Regions from separate parts of the Clostridium sp. 19966 genome, predicted to be linked through region 1. Evidence: riboswitches for the same ligand, from Rfam matches in the RefSeq annotation. Region 1 holds a riboswitch; each other region holds the start of a gene.

What was found. A riboswitch is a leader RNA that binds a small molecule or an ion and turns the genes downstream of it on or off. The one in region 1 is predicted to bind S-adenosylmethionine.
Region 2: it holds a riboswitch for S-adenosylmethionine, as region 1 does, so the genes downstream of both, IAI10_RS16005 (YezD family protein) here and metA (homoserine O-succinyltransferase) in region 1, are expected to answer to the same signal.
Region 3: it holds a riboswitch for S-adenosylmethionine, as region 1 does, so the genes downstream of both, IAI10_RS15985 (nitrogenase component 1) here and metA (homoserine O-succinyltransferase) in region 1, are expected to answer to the same signal.

Annotation. Positions count from the first base shown of each region.
Region 1 covers NZ_JACTOJ010000009.1:183,350-189,814, forward strand. The annotation lists gene IAI10_RS11675 (iron-containing alcohol dehydrogenase family protein) at 1-250, opposite strand, end outside; gene IAI10_RS11680 (patatin-like phospholipase family protein) at 423-1,343, shown strand; gene IAI10_RS11685 (Rrf2 family transcriptional regulator) at 1,425-1,871, opposite strand; gene metA (homoserine O-succinyltransferase) at 1,961-2,869, opposite strand; SAM riboswitch class I at 2,965-3,061, opposite strand; gene cysK (cysteine synthase A) at 3,344-4,279, shown strand; gene IAI10_RS11700 (cysteine desulfurase family protein) at 4,456-5,589, shown strand; gene thiI (tRNA uracil 4-sulfurtransferase ThiI) at 5,591-6,465, shown strand, end outside.
Region 2 covers NZ_JACTOJ010000016.1:92,897-99,361, reverse strand. The annotation lists gene IAI10_RS16030 (ABC transporter permease) at 1-212, opposite strand, end outside; gene IAI10_RS16025 (ABC transporter permease) at 233-1,174, opposite strand; gene IAI10_RS16020 (ABC transporter substrate-binding protein) at 1,207-2,754, opposite strand; gene nifH (nitrogenase iron protein) at 2,783-3,640, opposite strand; gene IAI10_RS16010 (radical SAM protein) at 3,680-4,579, opposite strand; gene IAI10_RS16005 (YezD family protein) at 4,716-4,859, opposite strand; SAM riboswitch class I at 4,977-5,077, opposite strand; gene IAI10_RS16000 (NifB/NifX family molybdenum-iron cluster-binding protein) at 5,259-5,615, opposite strand; gene IAI10_RS15995 (aminotransferase class V-fold PLP-dependent enzyme) at 5,669-6,465, opposite strand, start outside.
Region 3 covers NZ_JACTOJ010000016.1:85,959-92,423, reverse strand. The annotation lists gene IAI10_RS15995 (aminotransferase class V-fold PLP-dependent enzyme) at 1-83, opposite strand, end outside; gene IAI10_RS15990 (nitrogenase component 1) at 109-1,425, opposite strand; gene IAI10_RS15985 (nitrogenase component 1) at 1,409-2,890, opposite strand; SAM riboswitch class I at 3,061-3,166, opposite strand; gene spoIVA (stage IV sporulation protein A) at 3,396-4,874, opposite strand; gene IAI10_RS15975 (NAD(P)H-dependent glycerol-3-phosphate dehydrogenase) at 4,983-5,984, opposite strand; gene der (ribosome biogenesis GTPase Der) at 5,986-6,465, opposite strand, start outside.

The DNA of each region.
Region 1 (6,465 bases):
TATTAAAAGCCAAGGTTACTATTTTATCTATGTTTATATCTTCTACTTCCTTGTTAAGTACGGTATTTATATTATTTTTCTCCATAGAGTTCATTACAATATCACCAAAAAGTTCGTAAAGCCCTTCTCCGAAATATAGGGCTACATTTTTAAATCCGCTTTCATTGATTAAATCCCCTAAATTTTCTAAATTACCTTTTCCTACATTAAGTATTGTGGGGATAGAAATTCTATGAGAATTAGCTTTCATAAACAGCACTTCCTTTCAGCTCTAAACCTTTATCAACATTACTTTAAAACATTAGCCAATAATAAATATATTATAGCACAAATAAATTTAATCAAATAGTTACTTATTTGAGGTAAAATAATAGTATATAGTGGGACTTATTTACAATTCATAATAAAAATATAATTTGGAGGTGAATAAATTGAAATTAGACGCTATATTTGAAGGAGGAGGTATAAAGGGTATAGCTTTCACTGGAGCAATAGCAGCCTTAGAAGAAAATGGGTATGAATTCAATAGAGTAGCAGGAGCTTCAGCAGGAGCATTGGTGGCTTCTCTTCTATCCGTGGGCTATACAGGGAAAGAACTTAAACAGATACTTAAAGATACGAACTTTAATAAGCTTCTAGGCAGTAAAGAAAGCAGAATTATAGATATAAGAAATATATATAATTTAGTAAGATATAAAGGAATATATGAAACCTCAGGCATAAATCAGTGGTTAAAACAGCTTTTTAAGGAAAAAGGAAAAGAAAAATTCAAAAATGTCAGTGTAAATGGGAAATCTAAGCTTAAGATAATAGTTTCGGATATAACTAAGAGAACTATAGTAATTTTGCCAGATGATATAGTTAACTACGGAGAAGATCCTATGGAAATGGATATAGTGGATGCGGTGACTATGAGTATCTCCATTCCGTTTTTCTTTAAGCCTCATACACTCAATACTTCAACAGGGAAAAGTGTACTGGTGGATGGAGGACTTTTAAGCAATTTTCCTGTATGGATATTCGATGTAGATAGGAAACCTAGATGGCCAACCTTTGGCTTTAGATTACTGGAGAATAATAGAAGCTACAGTTCTCAAGGAAAAAATAATTTGGTGCAATATTCACTAGACATCATAAGTACAGTTCTAGATAGAAATGAAAATGTATATCTTGATGATAAAAATAGAGTTAGAACCATCGATTTACCAACCTTAGGGGTGAAAACTACTGATTTTAATATATCTGAAAGTAAGGCTGAGGACTTATATCTATCAGGCTATGATGCCGCTAAAAAATTTATATCAAATTGGGATTTTCAAGAATATATTAAAAGATACAGATGATAAATTGCTCTGTTTTAAATCAACAAAAAATTAACTCTGATTTAAAACAGAGCACAATAAAAAAAGCGGTAAATCCGCTTTTTATATTGTGAAGTCTAAAACATAATCGTCATTAAGCTTTTTGTATTGGTCTACAATGTCCTCTAAAGTTATTGAATCTACAACGTCATTAATAGATTTGTTAACTTGCTGCCATACCTTAAGCTTTATGCAGTCTTCAACGCTTTTGTTAAATCCTGGAGCAGCAGAATCGTCACTAGTTATTGTGAGTTCTCCCTCTAGAGCTCTTAAGACTTCTCCTACAGTGGTCTTTGAAGCAGGTTTAGATAAAGAATATCCTCCTTGTGATCCTCGAATACTCTTCACTAAATCAGATTTTCTTAAAGTAGAAAATACTTGCTCAAGATAATTTTCTGAAATTCCTTGCCTTTCAGCTATGACTTTTAAAGGTATATAGTCACCAGCAGAATTTAAAGCTATATCAACCATAGCTCTAAGTCCGTACCTGCCTTTTGTTGAAATCTTCATAAGTGTACGCACCATCCTTGTATTCCTATATGTTTATTAAATAAATATTACTACAAGTGATGGAGAATAGTCAATAAGTGCTTAATACACTAATCTAATAGGTAAGGGGTTTCCTGGTATACATAATAGTTAAGCCAATTTGAAAAAAGCAAATTAGCATGCCCCCTCCACAGTACTCTAGGCTCCTTTGAAGGATCATCATTTGGATAATAATTTTTAGGAATATCAATAGCCAATCCTTTTTGTACATCTCTGTCATATTCCCACTTTAAAGTTAAAGGATCATATTCTGAATGTCCCATTACAAATATTTGTTTTCCTTCCTTGGAAGCTACTATATGCACACCTATCTCATCAGACTCAGTAAGTATCTTTAAGTCTGGAACAGCTAGGATATCTTCTTTGTAAATTGTAGTATGTCTGGAATGAGGAGCTAAAAACTCATCATCAAAGCCCTTTAAAAGATTTGCAGCGCTATATTTTACCTTGTGAGAGAAGACTCCAAATATTTTTTTATCTACAGGATGCTTGTTTATTTTATAGTGGTGATATAGACCAGCCTGAGCTCCCCAGCAGATGTGAAAGGTTGAGGTAACATTTGTTTTGGTCCAATCCATTATTTCTGTGAGCTCTTTCCAATAATCCACTTCTTCAAATTCCATCTGCTCCACGGGAGCCCCTGTGATTACCATACCATCAAATTTTTTATCTTTAATTTCACTAAAAGTATTATAAAAGGATATCAGGTATTCTTCAGAGGTATTTTTAGAAACATAACTTTCAGGATGTACTAGGGTAATTTCCACTTGAAGAGGAGTATTCCCAAGCAGTCTTAAAAGCTGAGTTTCAGTAACAGATTTAGTAGGCATAAGATTTAATATGGCTATCTTCAAAGGACGTATATCTTGATGATAAGCTCTATCTTCATCCATAACAAATATATTTTCGTTAGTTAATATTTCTTTAGCTGGTAAATCAGCAGGTATTTTTATAGGCATATATTAAGACTCCTTTACAAACAAATTAGGATATGTTCAATACATAATCCCAAATAAAAAAACTCTTCAAAAATAGAAGAGCCATCAATCAAATTCTTCTATCTTCCAGCTTAATGCTGTTGGATTTGGCACCTTGTTTTAACAGGTTGCCGGGTTTCATAGGGCCAGTCCCTCCACCTCTCGTGATAGACGCAGGAGATATGCTTATAAGATTTTAAGCAATTCCTACATTAATAGTATTAAATTTTTATTGCATTAACTGTATGTTACTATATACCTATTGCCTTGTCAATGCTTTTACGAGGTTTTGGCATAAATAAATGCGGAAGATATTCTTATAAAACATATATTTTTTATTGACAATACTAGGAAGAATATATATACTGAAATATATAAAGAATATTGTTGATAAAAAAACCGAGTAAACCAATAGGATAAGTTAAAATAAAATATTTTAGGTGTGGAGGAATAAAAATGAGTAAAATAGCAAAAAGTTTAACAGACCTTATAGGAAATACCCCATTATTAGAACTTACTAATTACAATGCTAAAAAGGGAGTAAAAGCTAAGATAGTAGCTAAATTGGAATATTTTAATCCTTTAAGCTCAGTAAAAGATAGAATAGCTTTTGCCATGATTCAGGATGCTGAAGAAAAAGGACTATTGAATAGTGAAAGCGTAATAATAGAGCCAACTAGCGGTAACACAGGTATAGGACTTGCTTTTGTTGCTGCAGCAAAGGGATATAAAATAATATTAACCATGCCAGAAACTATGAGTATTGAAAGAAGAAATCTTCTTAAGGCTCTAGGAGCACAGCTTGTGCTTACACCAGGTTCAGAAGGAATGAAAGGCGCTATTCAGAAAGCTAAGGATTTAGCTGCAGAAACACCGCATTCATTCATACCACAGCAGTTTGCAAATCCAGCAAACCCAGCGATACACAAGAAAACAACTGCTCAAGAAATATGGAATGATACCGATGGAAATGTAGACATATTTGTGGCTGGAGTAGGTACAGGCGGAACTGTAACAGGAGTTGCTTCAGGATTAAAGGAAAATAAAGCCAGCATAAAAGCTGTTGCTGTAGAACCAGCAGATTCACCAGTACTTTCAGGAGGAAAACCAGGCCCACATAAAATTCAAGGTATAGGAGCAGGTTTTGTACCAGATGTATTTGATGCAAAATTAATTGATGAAATATTCCCTGTAAAGAATGAGGAAGCTTTTGCTGCTGCTAGAGATCTTTCAAAGGCTGAAGGATTATTAGTAGGAATATCTTCAGGAGCTGCACTTCATGCTGCTACAGTTTTAGCTCAGAAGGAAGAAAATGCAGGAAAGACAATAGTAGTTCTTTTACCTGATACTGGTGAAAGATATCTTTCAACTCCTCTATTTAGCGAAGAATAATTCTTGTGATTTAATATAATTTTTATAAAGCTGTATCAATATAGATGCTCTATGTTGATACAGCTTTATATTTTGTAAAGAAGCAAAGTTTTGGTTAAGGTTGAAACTCTCTGGTTATATATAATATAATGTATGAGTTGAAATGATAAATTCAAATATTAATGGGAAGTGATATTGTGCAAGTTTACTTTGATAATAGTGCTACCACTATGCCTTATGATGAGGTAGTTGAAGAAATTATAGATGTTATGAAAAACAATTTTGGCAATCCTTCTTCAGCTCATAAATTAGGACTTATAGCTGAAAAGAAACTCAATGACAGTAAAGAAATATTAGCTAAGACTATAAATGCCCTTAAAGAGGAAATAATATTTACCTCTGGAGGAAGCGAAAATAATAATTTTTTAATAAAAGGATTTTTGACTCCAGGTAATCACGCTATAACTACAAGCATAGAACATCCTAGTGTGCTGAATACTTTTAAGGCTCTAGAAGAGCAGGGAGTTAAGGTTACTTATTTAAATGTAGATAATAATGGAAGAATATCCATGGAAGAACTTAAAGAGGCTATCAACAAGGATACCAGATTAGTAAGCGTAATGCATGTTAATAATGAGATAGGTTCTGTTCAGGATATAGAGAGTATAGGAAAAGTAATAAAAGAATCCAGCGGAAGAATTAAATTTCATGTGGATGCAGTTCAAAGCTATGGAAAATATAAAATAGATGTGAAAAAGAGCAATATAGATATGCTTTCTGTGAGCGGACATAAGATACATGGACCTAGAGGAATAGGCTTTGCATTCTTAAGAAAAGGTCTTGTGCCTAAAGCGTTGATCCATGGCGGTGGACAAGAAAAAAACTTAAGGTCAGGAACAGAAAATGTAGCAGGTGCAGCAGGACTTGCCAAAGCTGCTTCTATAATGTATTCTAACTTAGAGAATAATTTTAGTAAGGTTCTTAAATTAAAAGAATATTTTATAGAAAGCTTAGGAAGTGTAGATAATATATTGATAAACAGCTCTGCTAAGCCGGAGTTTTCACCCTACATATTAAGTGTATCTTTTCCGGGAGTTAGATCCGAAGTGCTGCTTCATCTCCTTGAAGAAGGTGATATATATGTGTCAACGGGGTCAGCTTGCTCATCTAAGGATACAAAGGATAGTCATGTGCTTAAGGCTATAGGATTAAAGGATGCAGCGGTAAAAGGTACTATAAGATTCAGCTTCAGTGAATTTAATACTGCAGAGGAAGTTGATTATACCATTGCTAAGCTTAAGGAAAGTATGAAATTTTTGAGGAGAAGATAATATGAGAAAACTTTTATTGATAAAATACGCTTCAGAAATATTTTTAAAGGGACTTAACAGAGGAAAATTTGAAGCAAAATTAAAGGACAATATAAGCAAAGTGCTTGAAGGTGTTAAATATGAATTCTTAAATGACCAGGGCAGATGGTTCATATACGGCGAAAATTTAGAAGAAACTCTTGAAAAGGTAAAGAGGGTCTTCGGAGTAGCAGAAGTATCCATAGTTACAGAAGTGGAACCTACTTTGGAGGCTATTTCAGAGCAGGCTATCATAGAAGCGAGAGAAAGTAGTGCTTCCACCTTTAAGGTTGAAGGAAAAAGAGCGGACAAGAGCTTCCCTAAAAATTCAATGGAATTGGCAGCCTATGTGGGAGGGCAAATACTTAGGAATGTAGAAGGATTGAAGGTTGACATACACAACCCTGAATGTGTGGTAAATGTGGAAGTAAGAGGAAAAGCTTATGTTTATTCTAAAAGAATAAAAGGTGAAGGTGGACTTCCTTATGGCATGAACGGAAGCACTATGCTCATGCTTTCAGGAGGTATAGATTCCCCTGTTGCTGGTTACATGATGGCTAGAAGAGGCGTTACCTTAAACTGCGTATATTATCACAGTCATCCCTACACCAGCGAAAGAGCTAAGGAAAAGGTTAAAGATCTTGCTAAAATACTCAAGAGCTATACAGGAAATGTGAATCTTTATGTGGTACCTTTTACAGATATACAGATGTCCATAATAGATAAATGTCCTGAAAATGAACTTACCATAATAATGAGAAGGTTTATGATGAGGGTAGCCTGCAAGCTTGCAGATCAATTAAAGATAGATTCCATAACCACTGGAGAAAGCATAGGCCAGGTGGCAAGCCAGACCAT
Region 2 (6,465 bases), on a different contig from region 1:
GCTTTCGCTCCAGAAATTATGCGGCTAAATATATCTCTTCCAAAATTATCAGTTCCCATAAGATGACTGAAATTTGGCGCTTGATATTTTTGCACTACATTCATTTTATTAGGGTCATAAGGCGTATAAAAAATTCCTATAGCCATCAATAGTAAAATAGCTCCCAGTAATATAAATCCAGCCACCAGGTTCCAGTTATAATGTTTCTTCATAACAACCTCCAAAATATTATTTATGCCAGCCTTATTCTAGGATCAATGACTTGATATAAAATATCTACTAAAAAATTAATAAAAACTACAATAAATGCAAGATAAATAACTAGAGTTTCAGTTAGAGGGAAGTCTCTGGTGGAAATGGACATTATCAAAAGATTGCCTATACCTGGCAGTGAAAATATCTGTTCAACAATTATGCTTCCTCCTAAAATGCCAGCTATTATCATGCCCATTAGGGTTATTATAGTTATTAAAGAATTTTTAAGAACATGTCCATATAATACATTTCTCTCCTTATTCCCTTTACTGTAAGCAGTTCTCACATAATCTTTTCTATTTTCTTTTATTACTGAAGCTCGCAGGAATTTCACCACTATTGCTATGTTAGGCAGAGCTATAGCTAGGGATGGCATGATCATATATTTTAAAAATCCTACAAAATCTTCACTATAATCAATGTATGCTCCAGGTGAAAATATTTTAAATATTATACCAAATATCCAAATTAGCAGTACCCCCAAAAAAAATGAAGGTATTGCTATATTTATTTGGCATATGACATTTATTATTGTATCTACTAAGCTCCCTTCTTTTTGAGCCGAATATATACCCAGCGGTATGGAAATGACAAAAATCATTATTAATGATAGGATTGCCAATGACAAAGTCACTGGAATCCTCTTAGAAATCAAATCTTTTACTGGTTCAGCAAATCTTATAGACCTGCCAAAATCACCCCTAACAAAATTCTTAATCCAATCTATATATCTTTCAGACAAACTTTTATTTAAACCAAGTTCCTGTCTTAATGCCTGTACTTGTTGCGGAGTAGCTTCTGTTCCTAACATAACTAAAGCTGGGTCTCCAGGTATTACATTAAAAACTCCAAAGGTAAATATAGACACAAGTATCAATGTAATTAAAAGTGTAACCATTCTTTTTAAAATATAACTCAAATATGTGTCACCTTCCTACTTATATAGTTATATTATTTTGTATAGTATAATGCTGCTAAATCTTGAACATAAGTTGGATAAAACTTATATCCTGCTAACCCTTTCTTTACCACCACAACTTTTTCTTGGTCTTGAATAAATATTGAAGCTGCATCTTCATTTAAAATTTTCTGAAGCTCTTTATAATCTGATATTTTTTTAGCATCATCTGTTGAATCAACTGCATCTTTATAGGTTTCATCATATTTTTCATTCTTGTAATTTATAAAATTGCTGCTATCGGTAGATACATATCTCCCTAGCAATGCTCTAGGTGATAAATAAGAAGCATCTAAACTTATAATAGTTCCATCATATTGTCTTCCCTTATAAGTCTTTTCTAGCCATTCTCCCCACTCTACTTTTTTTATTGTAGCCTTAACATTTATAGCTTTTAGCTGTTCTACTATTATTTGTGCTGTATCAACGTGAAATTGATATACTGAGGGTACAGTAATTGTAAATTCAAATCCATTTGCATACCCTGCCTCTTTTAAAAGTTCTTTTGCCTTATCTATGTTAGGATTATAGGTATTTTCCAAACCACTTTGAAAATACTTTTTAAAGCTTGAAAGAAAATTAGTTCCAGCGCGCTTTCCAACTCCACTTGCTACGGTATCTATTACACTTTTAGTATCTATAGCGTAATAGAGCGCTTGCCTTACCCTTATGTCATCGAAGGGTTTTTTTGCGTTATTTAAAGCTAACAATTGTAGTAGATTTGCGCTTCCAGTCAAGGTATCATAGTTTGCGGTAAGCTGGTCTGCCTGATCTTTAGTTATGAATGCAGAATCTATATTTCCAGCCTTTAGTCCTAAAAATGTGGCATTTGCATCTTCAATTTTATAGGTCACTTTATCTAAATGAGGAAGTCCCTTTTGCCAATAATCTTTGTTTTTAACTAATTCAATTTTATCTTGTTTATCATATTCTGTTATCTTAAAGGGTCCAGTTCCAATAGGCTTTGTTGCTTCCTCTGTATAATCTTTGGGTACTATAGCCACAGTTAGATAAGGTAAAAACTCTGTATCAGGCTTAGTAAGATTAACCTCTATGGTAGAGGAATCTTTAATATCCACGGACTTAATATTAGCAAGTTCAGCCTTAAGGGGTTTACCTGTATCCTTTCCTGCAGCTTTATCTAAAGAATATTTTATGTCCTCCGCAGTTACAGTTTTTTCATTATGAAATTTTACCTCATTTCTTAATTTGAAGGTATATTTTAATCCGTCCTTTGATACTTCATGACTGCTTGCTAACGCATCTATTAGATTTCCATTTTCATCAGGTTTTACAAGACCTTCAAATACATTAAATAAAACTGACCTAGTATCTGCCGCTGTTGCTAGAAATGGATCCAAGGAATCCGGTTCACTAGTCGTAAGAGTAATATTTCCACCATCTTTTATACTCTGGTTCTTTGCTCCAGTGCTGGCGTTTACATCTTTATCTGATTTTTTGCTACAGCCTGCAAGCACCCCTGCAAGAGCTACAATTGAAGCCAGAATTAATGCTGTAACTATTCTTTTATTTTTTTTCATTTACACTCACTCCCTATGATATTATCCTTTAAATGGCTTTTCCTGTTTCTAACGCTAAGAGATAGTCCCCCCACTTGGACGCCCATTCCTTAAGTTCACTTACAGATAGTGGTGATGGAACCTTAGAATCCGTATGCTCCGCGATTTTTTTTGCAAGTCCTTTATATATCTTAGCCTGCTCTGAATCTGGAGCAGCTTCAATAGTTGTCTTACCCTGAAGCTCGCTTTGAGTTACTGTTACTGAGCGGGGTATATATTCCATAACTTGAGTGTTAGTCTTTAAAACGAAATCATCAATGATTTCCTTAGAATAAGACTGATTTATAGAATTAGCTATTACTCCACCTAGCAGAGCACCACCTGAATTGGAATATTTTTGAATTCCTTTAAATAAATTATTTGATGCATATACTGACATGAAATCAGCGGAAGAAACTGTAAATACATGATCTGCTATTCCTTCTCGTATTGGAACCGCAAAACCTCCGCAGACTACATCGCCAAGAACATCATATATTACAATATCTAAATCAAGTTCTTCAAATATTCTCTGCTGCTTAAACAGCTGAACGGCCGTTATTATACCTCTTCCAGCGCAACCTACCCCTGGTGCTGGCCCTCCTGCTTCCACACAATATATTCCATTAAAGCCTTGAAAGATAACATCATGGGCATCAACTCTATTCTTTTCACGTAAAGTATCTAAAACCGTAGGAATATAGGTACCATCTCTTAATGTGTTTGTAGAATCAGCCTTTGGATCACATCCAAACTGCATCACCTTATATCCCATGGTGGTAAGTGCAGCACTTATATTCGAAGTAGTAGTTGATTTACCAATACCTCCTTTTCCATAAATAGCTATTTGTTTGATTTTCTTTGACATAATAATCCCCCTTTTAGTAATTCATATAATTTTAATTTGTTAGCCATGTGAAAATGTCTCATAATCATGTAATGCCCCATACAATTTATTCGAAAGATCTACTTGACCTGGTATTCCGCAGGCATCAGCTCTGCAGTGTTTACAATGTCTAAACACTTCAAGATACTTTTCAGCTTCCTGTCTTGCTTTATCTAATTGCAAACAAGTAGGCGGGCTTATATGGCTTAGTTCATGCTGCGGAATTAAAGGAATTATATTATATAAGGTAGCCCCAGCTTCCTGAACACTTTTTGCTATTTCTCCAATATGATTATCATTAATTCCAGGAATTAATACAGTATTGACTTTCACAATAATTCCTAAATCACTTATTTTCTTGATTCCTCTGAGCTGAGCATCAATTAATTTTTTAGCTGCTTCCTCTCCGTAATAAATTTGTCCATCTAATTGAATATAAGATATAATTTTGCTTTGTATAATAGGGTTAACAGCATTCACCGTTACAGTTATAGTTCCAACACCTACTTTATATAGATCATCTGCATATCTTTCTAATAGAAGACCATTAGTGCTTAGACATTGAATTAAATCTGGATAAAACTCATGTACTAATTTAAAAGTTTCTATAGCATGCCCTGTAGCAAGAGTATCACCAGGACCTGCTATTCCAACTACCGTTATTTCAGGACATAATTCAAGTGCCTTTTTTATTGTTTCAACTACATCTTGAGTCTTTAATATTCCATTTGCTACCCCTGGTCTTTCATCGTAACTATTGCTATAATCCCGTTTGCAGAATTTGCATTGAATATTGCATGCCGGACTTACAGGTAAGTGAAGTCTTCCAAATTTCATGTGAGCTTCACCACCCATACATGGATGCAAGTTCGATAGTTTAGAAAATTTATCATGATTTTTTATAGTATTTGATAAAAACATGTATGTCCCCCCCCTCTTTTATAGTAAATATGTGCAAAATAATAAGACATAGTAATTCTCTATCATTACCATGCCTTTAGTTTTTCTAATCAGCATCTTTTATCTTTAAATTTCTACTTAAATATAAAACTGAATTTTACTTTAACCTTATTTTTTCTGTGGTTTCTATCTGTATAACAACTCCGTCTTGAATTACAAGTGTTATAGTACCATATTTTATGTTCTCTAATAAATCTGTAAGCGTGTTAAGATAATTTGAAGAATTGCTGCTCTTACTCACCTTTAATGCGTTTCCATTACTCACTTATTACACCCCCAATATTTATATATAATAAAAAATCCTCTTTAAAAAACGAAAGAGGATTTTAAATGTGCGTAATGCCCTATTTTTATATTCCTCTTATCTTTCAAACTAATTTGCAGGAATTAACACCATACATATTTTATGCTGGTTGTTGGGTTTCATAGGGCCAGTCCCTCCACCTCTCTTGATAAGATATTTATTTCTATATTCATACTATTCAAATAGGAATGATATATTTTTATATAAATTTATAATATGATTTTAAATAACCTAGGTCAACTAATTTTATTATAAATTTTCCTTTAATAGTAATATTATAATGTAAACATACTCAAGTTTGTAATAGTTTAATTTTAGATATCAATTTATTGCTTTTTATGCTAATCTATTAAAATTAGCTACATTATCATAGTATTTTATCAATTTCTCTATAGCTACTTCAATATATTCAGTAACGCTGAAGGAATCTATTCCTTGTTCTTTAAGAGCGGCTTGAGCTCCAGGGCCAATCTTACCTATTAAAATAGCTCTGCAATCATAGATTTTCTCTATTAGAGAAGAAAACTTATTATTATGATATTCAACACACTGGCACAAAACTTTATTGTTTCTTTTCTCTATGAACTCATAATTTTCACCCTCTATTTCATATATCAAAAATTGAAGTGCAGTGGCAAAATGCTCATCAATAAAAACACCGTCGCTGCTTCCTATAGCTAATCTGTAACTCACGAATCCACCTTCTTTCTAAAATAGTCGTTCATACCTATATTCATTGACATTTGCTATAAAGAAGTAGCTGCTATGTCATATTCCTTTATTGACTCTGAATTCTCTTTAAAAACCGTTCTAAAAGCTTGTTCCAAATCTTCAATTAGATCTTTAACATCCTCGAGTCCTAATGAAAGCCTAATGGTTTCCAAAGGTATGCTGGCATTGCTTTTTTCCTTAGGAGTTAACTCACTATGAGTAGTTTTCGGTGGATTAACAATTAAGGATCTAGCGTCCCCTATGTTTGCTTGATAGCTAAACAGATTTAAGGAATTTATAAATTCATCAATTTCTTCCTCTGAGGCTTTTATGCCAAAGGAAAATGTAGACCCTGCACCCTTGGGAAGGTACTTTTCTTTAAGCTCTTTATACTCGCTTTTAGTTGCTGCAGGATATTTAATCCACGCTACTTGTTCTTTAGTTTCCAGGTATTCTACTATTTTTTCTGTATTTTCTACTTGCTTTTTCACTCTTTCAGAGAGAGTTTCAAGCCCTAATAAAACAAAATATGCATCGAAGGGACTTAAAGTGGCTCCTAAATAAGCTAAATAGTTTGATCTTATCCTAGCTATAAAAGGGAAATTAGGAAACACCTCAAGAAAACTTCTCTCCTTGTTATCACTGTTTCTCAGAGTATAATACTTCTCTAAAAATTGAGGATACTTACCTCTATTCCAATTAAATTTTCCGCCATCAACTATAAGCCCTGCAATTACATTTCCATGCCCTGTAATTGCTTTAGTGGCTGAATACACAACTATATCTGCACCAAATTTTATTGGATTTAACAGATATGGAGTAGCTAAGGTAT
Region 3 (6,465 bases), on a different contig from region 1:
ACTGAAACAGCGTTATTATGCTCTTTAGGATTATATCCTCCTCTTACCTTTAATGTATCAAATCCATAATTTAAATCAGACATATTAATACACCTTCCTATTCATATATTATCTATATGTGTCCAGTACGCTGTTATATATGTCTTCTATCACTCTTAGGCCTCCATTATAACCAGCATACCCACAATTTAATACTAATCTATAAGCCACAGGTGGACTTACAATAAGTAAATCGCTACCTATTTCTTTTGCTATATCACGTTCCCATCCGCTGCCTACTATAAGCGCTCGCCTGCTATTGTCCTGCTTTTTTATATCTTCATGTATTTCTCCTCCATCAATAGAGAACTCTACATCTGCTTGTCTATATTCAGATATGTTTTTAAACTGTTCTATGATTTCTCCTTTAAACTGATCAGGAGTATCTTCTGTTATATATTGTTTAGCAGGTATTATTCCAAGCTCATTCAATAAAAACTTAGAAAAACCAACAGCATAAGCAGAATCTAGTAAAGTATAAAATTTTCTTGGAAGCCCATATCTAAATTCCAGCATAAAATCAGCTGTTCTCTCTATAAAAGAGTAATATTTTTCTTCTTCCCTCTTGATAAATGATTCTACTTTTTCTTGTTCTAGCTCTGCGAATTTACCAACCTCCCTTAAAAATCTTGTGGTTTCTATTCCTCCTATAGGAAGATAAGGAAAATGATAATAAGGTGTTCCATATTTATTTTCAAGATGCTTTGCTATGTCAAGACCAACCCAACTATTTATAACTATGTTAAATTCAGCATTAGGAATGGTCTTCCACTCTTCCACTCCAGAGGATTCATTTCCAAAAAGAATATTTACTTTAAGTCCTATCCCCTGAAGTATCCTTTTAATTTCTTCAAGATTACCATTCCAATAAGGGTCCTGATATGGAATGGTTGCAAACACATTAACTAATCCATTACTTACTTCTTTATTAGAAGAAAATTTATCTACATATTGATCTATAATCGCCTTGACTACCAGCTCATGACTAACATAATTGTTGCTTTTAAAGCCTCCAGTCTCTATGCTTACAACAGGATATCCGTCCTTGCTATATCCAGCTACTAAAGTGTTTACATCATCTCCTACAATATCAGATGTACATCCGGTAAGAACTACATAAAGATCTGCATCTATTACTTTAAAAGCACCATCAATAACACTTCTTAATTTTTGCTCTCCACCAAAAACTATTTCAGATTCACTAGCGTTGGTGCAAGGTATTGTGCTCCCTCCTGCATAGCCTTCTCCTTGCCCTATAAGTCCAGTAACCTTTCCGCTGCAGCCAGGTCCAGAGTGTAATATAGGTACTGCTCTTTTAATAGCCACTACTGTCTGCTGAGCTCCCAGAGCACAAGAAAATCTAGGTTGTTCAATAACGTTCAACACTTGTATCACCTCCTAGGAATGTAAAGGGATCCTGCTGGAGCCACCATTTGGTATATGGCATGGTACTATGCTTAGCTAAATTAGTTACGAATTCCCTATTATCTATAGTCTCCAAAATTCTTTCCGCATAATTTATTATGCCTTGATATCCAAAACCAAATTGTTCATCTCCTATTAATAAAGTTGGTACTCCAAGCTTTGCTCCCCAAAGTGTCATTCCTCCATGCCTTGCAATCATAATATCAGGTCTAACTCTATTCAAAATATTTACGAGTTCATAAGCTTGCTTATTGCAAACATTATAATTCTTAATGTCTCCATAGGTTTTTACATCATGTGCTAAAGCATCGGATGTTTCATCTTCATTATCAAAAACAGGATCATGATGAAAAATTGCTGCTCCTTGCACATTAAGTCCCAATTCTCTAAGCAATGCTATAAGCGCATGTCCATGTGCAGCTCCTGCAGTGATATAGGCGGTTTTATTTTTAAGCTTTTCTCTATATTTCTCTATTAACGGAAGTGCTCTTTCATGTTCTTCTTGTATATATTTTTCAATTTCTTCTTTTTTATCTAATACCTTTCCTATTTCTCTTAACCAATTATCTGTGCCAGAAACCCCATAAGCTGGCGGTGATTTTATTTCAGGTACTCCATAAACCTGCTCTAAAGCTGCACCTAAATAAGTTCCAAGAGTACTGCATATTTGTATAGTAGCAGCTGATTCAGAGATGTTTTCTAATTCACTAATAGTTGAAAACGGCACTATATATTTAGCCTCATATCCTAGTCTATTAAGCAAATCATCAAAGATATGGCTTCCCCAAAAATTTATTATATTGATTTTATTATTTTTTTGTTTTGGAGGTTTTACTATTTTTCTCACAATGGAGTGATAGGCTGAATCAAAGCCAGATGTCCATATTTTAGATCTAAAGCCTTCACAGAAACAGGCTACTATAGGAATCCCAAGTTCCTCTGTAAGCTCATCAGTTACACTTTCTATATCATCTCCTATTATGGCTGATGCACAGGATGTAGTCACAAATATTGCATTAGGTCTAATCTTAGCATACACATTCCTAATAGTTTCTTCCAGTTTTTGAGTTGCTCCAAAAATTGTATCTTTTTCTGTAAGATTAGTGCTAAAATACTTACCTATGGTGCTGGGTAAATTCCTTTCCATCTGCCCTACCCTGTATACAAAGTTATATCCAAAAAAGTCTCCAGCACATCCCACAGGAGCATGATTTATAACTGCTGCATCCTTAATCATAGAAAGCTGGCAAAAAGCATTTCCAGAGCTACATCCCATGCATTGGCTAAAACTTCTTGAACTGTCTCTAAGCTGTCTGCATTGACCTAATTTCACCAATTCTTCTGCTGTCCCTTGAAAGCCTGTAATAGACCCTAATCTGTTTTCTCTAATTTCAACAGCAGGAGTTCTTAAATTAATCTTACTCAAATAAAATTCCTCCTTCAAATATTCCATAAATGCTGGTAATAATAAAAAAGACTATATTTACTCAAATTAAGAAGTAAATATAGCCTCTAGTTTCTCTAGTCAACTAATTACAATAAAAAAATCCTCTTATCAAAAGAGGATTCTATAATCTAATTTTATATAAATCAATCCTCTTATCTCTCAAAACTCATTTGCAGGAATTAACACCATACATTTAAATGAAATGCTGGTTGTCGGGTTTCACAGGGCCAGTCCCTCCACCTCTCTTGATAAGAATCTATTAAATTTTATAACCTACTATTCCAATAAGAATAGTCTATTGCTGTTATTAAAATTATATCACAATTTAATTTACTGTCAACATAAAAAATATACAAATTAAAAGCCTGTAATCTTAGAGATCGCAGGCTAAAATTTATTTTGTTATTATTTTTAGTATATGTTTTAAATCAGTGCTGATTTTTACATTGATTTAAAACTTACCTTCAGGCCTAGAGACTATGTTTCAAAGAATTATACAAATTAATCCTCCGTTTCCTTCATTTATTATTTTTTGGAGGGTTTTTTGGATTTTAATCTGAACATCCTCCGGCATCTTAAATAGTTTGTTTTGAAGTCCTTCTTTAACCACCATCTCCAGTGATTTACCAAACATATCGCTTTGCCATATTTTTGACGGATCACTTTCAAATTGCTCTAAAAGCGATTTAACTAAATCTTCACTTTCCTTTTCAGTACCCATTATAGGAGATACCTCTGTTTCTATATCACATTTTATCATATGGAGAGATGGAGCACTAGCTTTAAGCTTAACTCCATATCTATTTCCTTGTCTAACAATTTCAGGCTCTTCAAATTTCATTTCTTTAAGCTGCGGAGCCACCAATCCATATCCAGTTTCTCTGACATCTTTAAGGGCTTCTTCTACTTTTGAATATTCAATCTTTGAGTATTGAAGTTCCTTAATTATTTTTAGCAATTCACTTTCACCGGATATATTGCAGCCGCAAACCTCACTAAGTATGTTGTAGAATATTCCATTTCTTGGCTTTAGAATCACTCTCGCAGTACCATCCCCCATATTCATTTCATTAACTTCAGGAGCTTCAAGAAACTCAAATTCCATTAATGAGCTTACAGAGGTTTTAACATCCCTAACACTAACAACATTTTTACACATGTCCTTTATAACATTTATAAAACTTGTCTTAAGCCAATGCGTCGGTTCCAATTTCTCAATCCATTCTGGCATATCTACATTGATTTCCTTTAACGGGAACTCACTGAGGACTCTATGAAATACTTGTTTTACATCTTCCTCGTTCATATTTACCACATCCATAAGCTGAACAGGAACATTATATTTTTCTTCTAGATCTGTTTTTAACTGCTTAGTCTCCTCTGAATCCACTCTAGAAGAATTAAGTACAATAATGAATGGTTTTTTTATTTCTTTAAGTTCTTTAACCACTCTTTCTTCTGCTTCTAAGTATTCTTCCCTTGGTATGTCAGTAATAGAGCCATCTGTAGTTACTAAAAGTCCAATAGTAGAGTGTTCGGTTATAACCTTTTTAGTTCCTATTTCTGCAGCTTCTTCAAAGGGTATTTCATAATCATACCATGGTGTAGTAACCATTTTAGGTTCCGTTCCTTCAATGTATCCTGCTGCTCCTTTTACTATATATCCTACACAGTCTACCATTCTAACCCTAAATTTGATACCTTCATTCATATTTATTTCTACCGCTTCATTAGGAACAAACTTGGGCTCTGTAGTATGAATAGTTTTTCCAGAAGCGCTTTGAGGAAGTTCATCCTTAGCCCTCTGCTTTTTATAATTGTTATCAATATTAGGGATTACCATCATATCCATAAACTTTTTTATAAAAGTAGATTTTCCTGTTCTAACAGGTCCAACTACGCCAACGTAAATATCCCCCTGAGTTCTCTCTGCTATATCCTTATATATATCAAAGCTCTCCAAAATACACCCTCCCAATGCTATATATTAACAATATATATATATTACATTGAAAAGATTTTATGACAAAAAATAAATCATCTTTTATTTTAAAGATGATTTATTTTTATATTAATATATTTCATATATCTCATTTTTCTTGTCTCTGCACATTAGTTCTATTACAGCATTCTTAGGGCTTAAATTGCCAAATAAAACTTTATAAAGCACTTCTGTTATGGGCATTTCCACATTTATTTTTTTACTTAAAGTATAAAAAGCATGACATGCAGATGCTCCCTCTACGGTTCCTATCTGACTTAATGCTTCCTGAACTGGGATTCCTTGTCCTATTAGTATTCCTGCCTTCCTATTTCTGCTATGCATACTTGTGCAAGTTACTATTAAATCCCCCATTCCAGTTAATCCAGAAAAAGTAGCTATCTTGCCTCCCATTTTGGTGCCTATTCTCATTATTTCATGCATTCCCCTGGTCATAAGAGCAGCTTTGCTATTATCTCCATATCCTATTCCATCTGCTATACCAGCCGCTAGTGCTATAATATTCTTCACAGCCCCTCCAATTTCAACTCCTAGTAAGTCGTCATTAGTATACACTCTAAAGTTATCCGTCATAAACAAATCCTGAACCTTATTTGCATACTTCATATTCTCAGAACTTACCACCACAGTAGTTGGAATATTCACAGCAACCTCTTCTGCATGGCTGGGCCCAGAAAGCACCACCACTGGATTCTCTGGTAACACCTCATGTATTACTTCAGATAGACGCTTCACAGGCTTCTCTTGTATACCTTTGGCCACATTTATTATAACCTGATGAGGCTTAATGTATTTCTTAGAGTTAGAACAAATTTCTCTTATATGGCTGGATGGAACTCCTAAAATTATGTAATCGGAATCTTCTATAGTTTCCTCTATATTATCATAGGCTTTCACTAAGTCAGGTAAAATTACATCATTTAAATATTTGCTATTCTTATGATTATTATTTATATCCTCTCTAACTGAAGCATTTCTAGCAAATATGCTGGCATCCAGTCCTTTATTTCCAACTAGTATAGCCAAAGCAGTGCTAAAGCTGCCGCCTCCTAGCAAAGCTACTTTTGTCATTCTATTCCTTCCTTTCCCTAAACTCCAACTTTATACCTGTTCCTTCAAAATCAAAGCTGGCTCTAAGCTGATTTTCAAGGTATCGTTCATAGGAGAAATGTAGGGTTGCAGTATCATTAACAAAAAACACAAAAGTTGGGGGTTTAGTACCAATCTGGGTTACATAATAAATCTTAAGTCTTTTAAGTCCTACAACTGGAGGCTCTTTCATCAAAACAGCCTTGTTTATTACTTCATTAAGAACTCCCGTAGTTATTCTTCTATCATAGTTATTATAACATTTTTTAGCTAGTTCCAAAACCTTGCTGGTTCTTTGACCAGTTTTTGCTGATATGAAAAGAAATGGCGCATAACTTAAAAAGCTTAGTTTCATCTGCAGATTTTTCTTAAAGGTATTCATAGTTTTATCATCTTTTTCTATTAAGTCCCACTTATTAACAAGTATCAGTATAGCTTTATTAAGCTCATGAGCATATCCTAT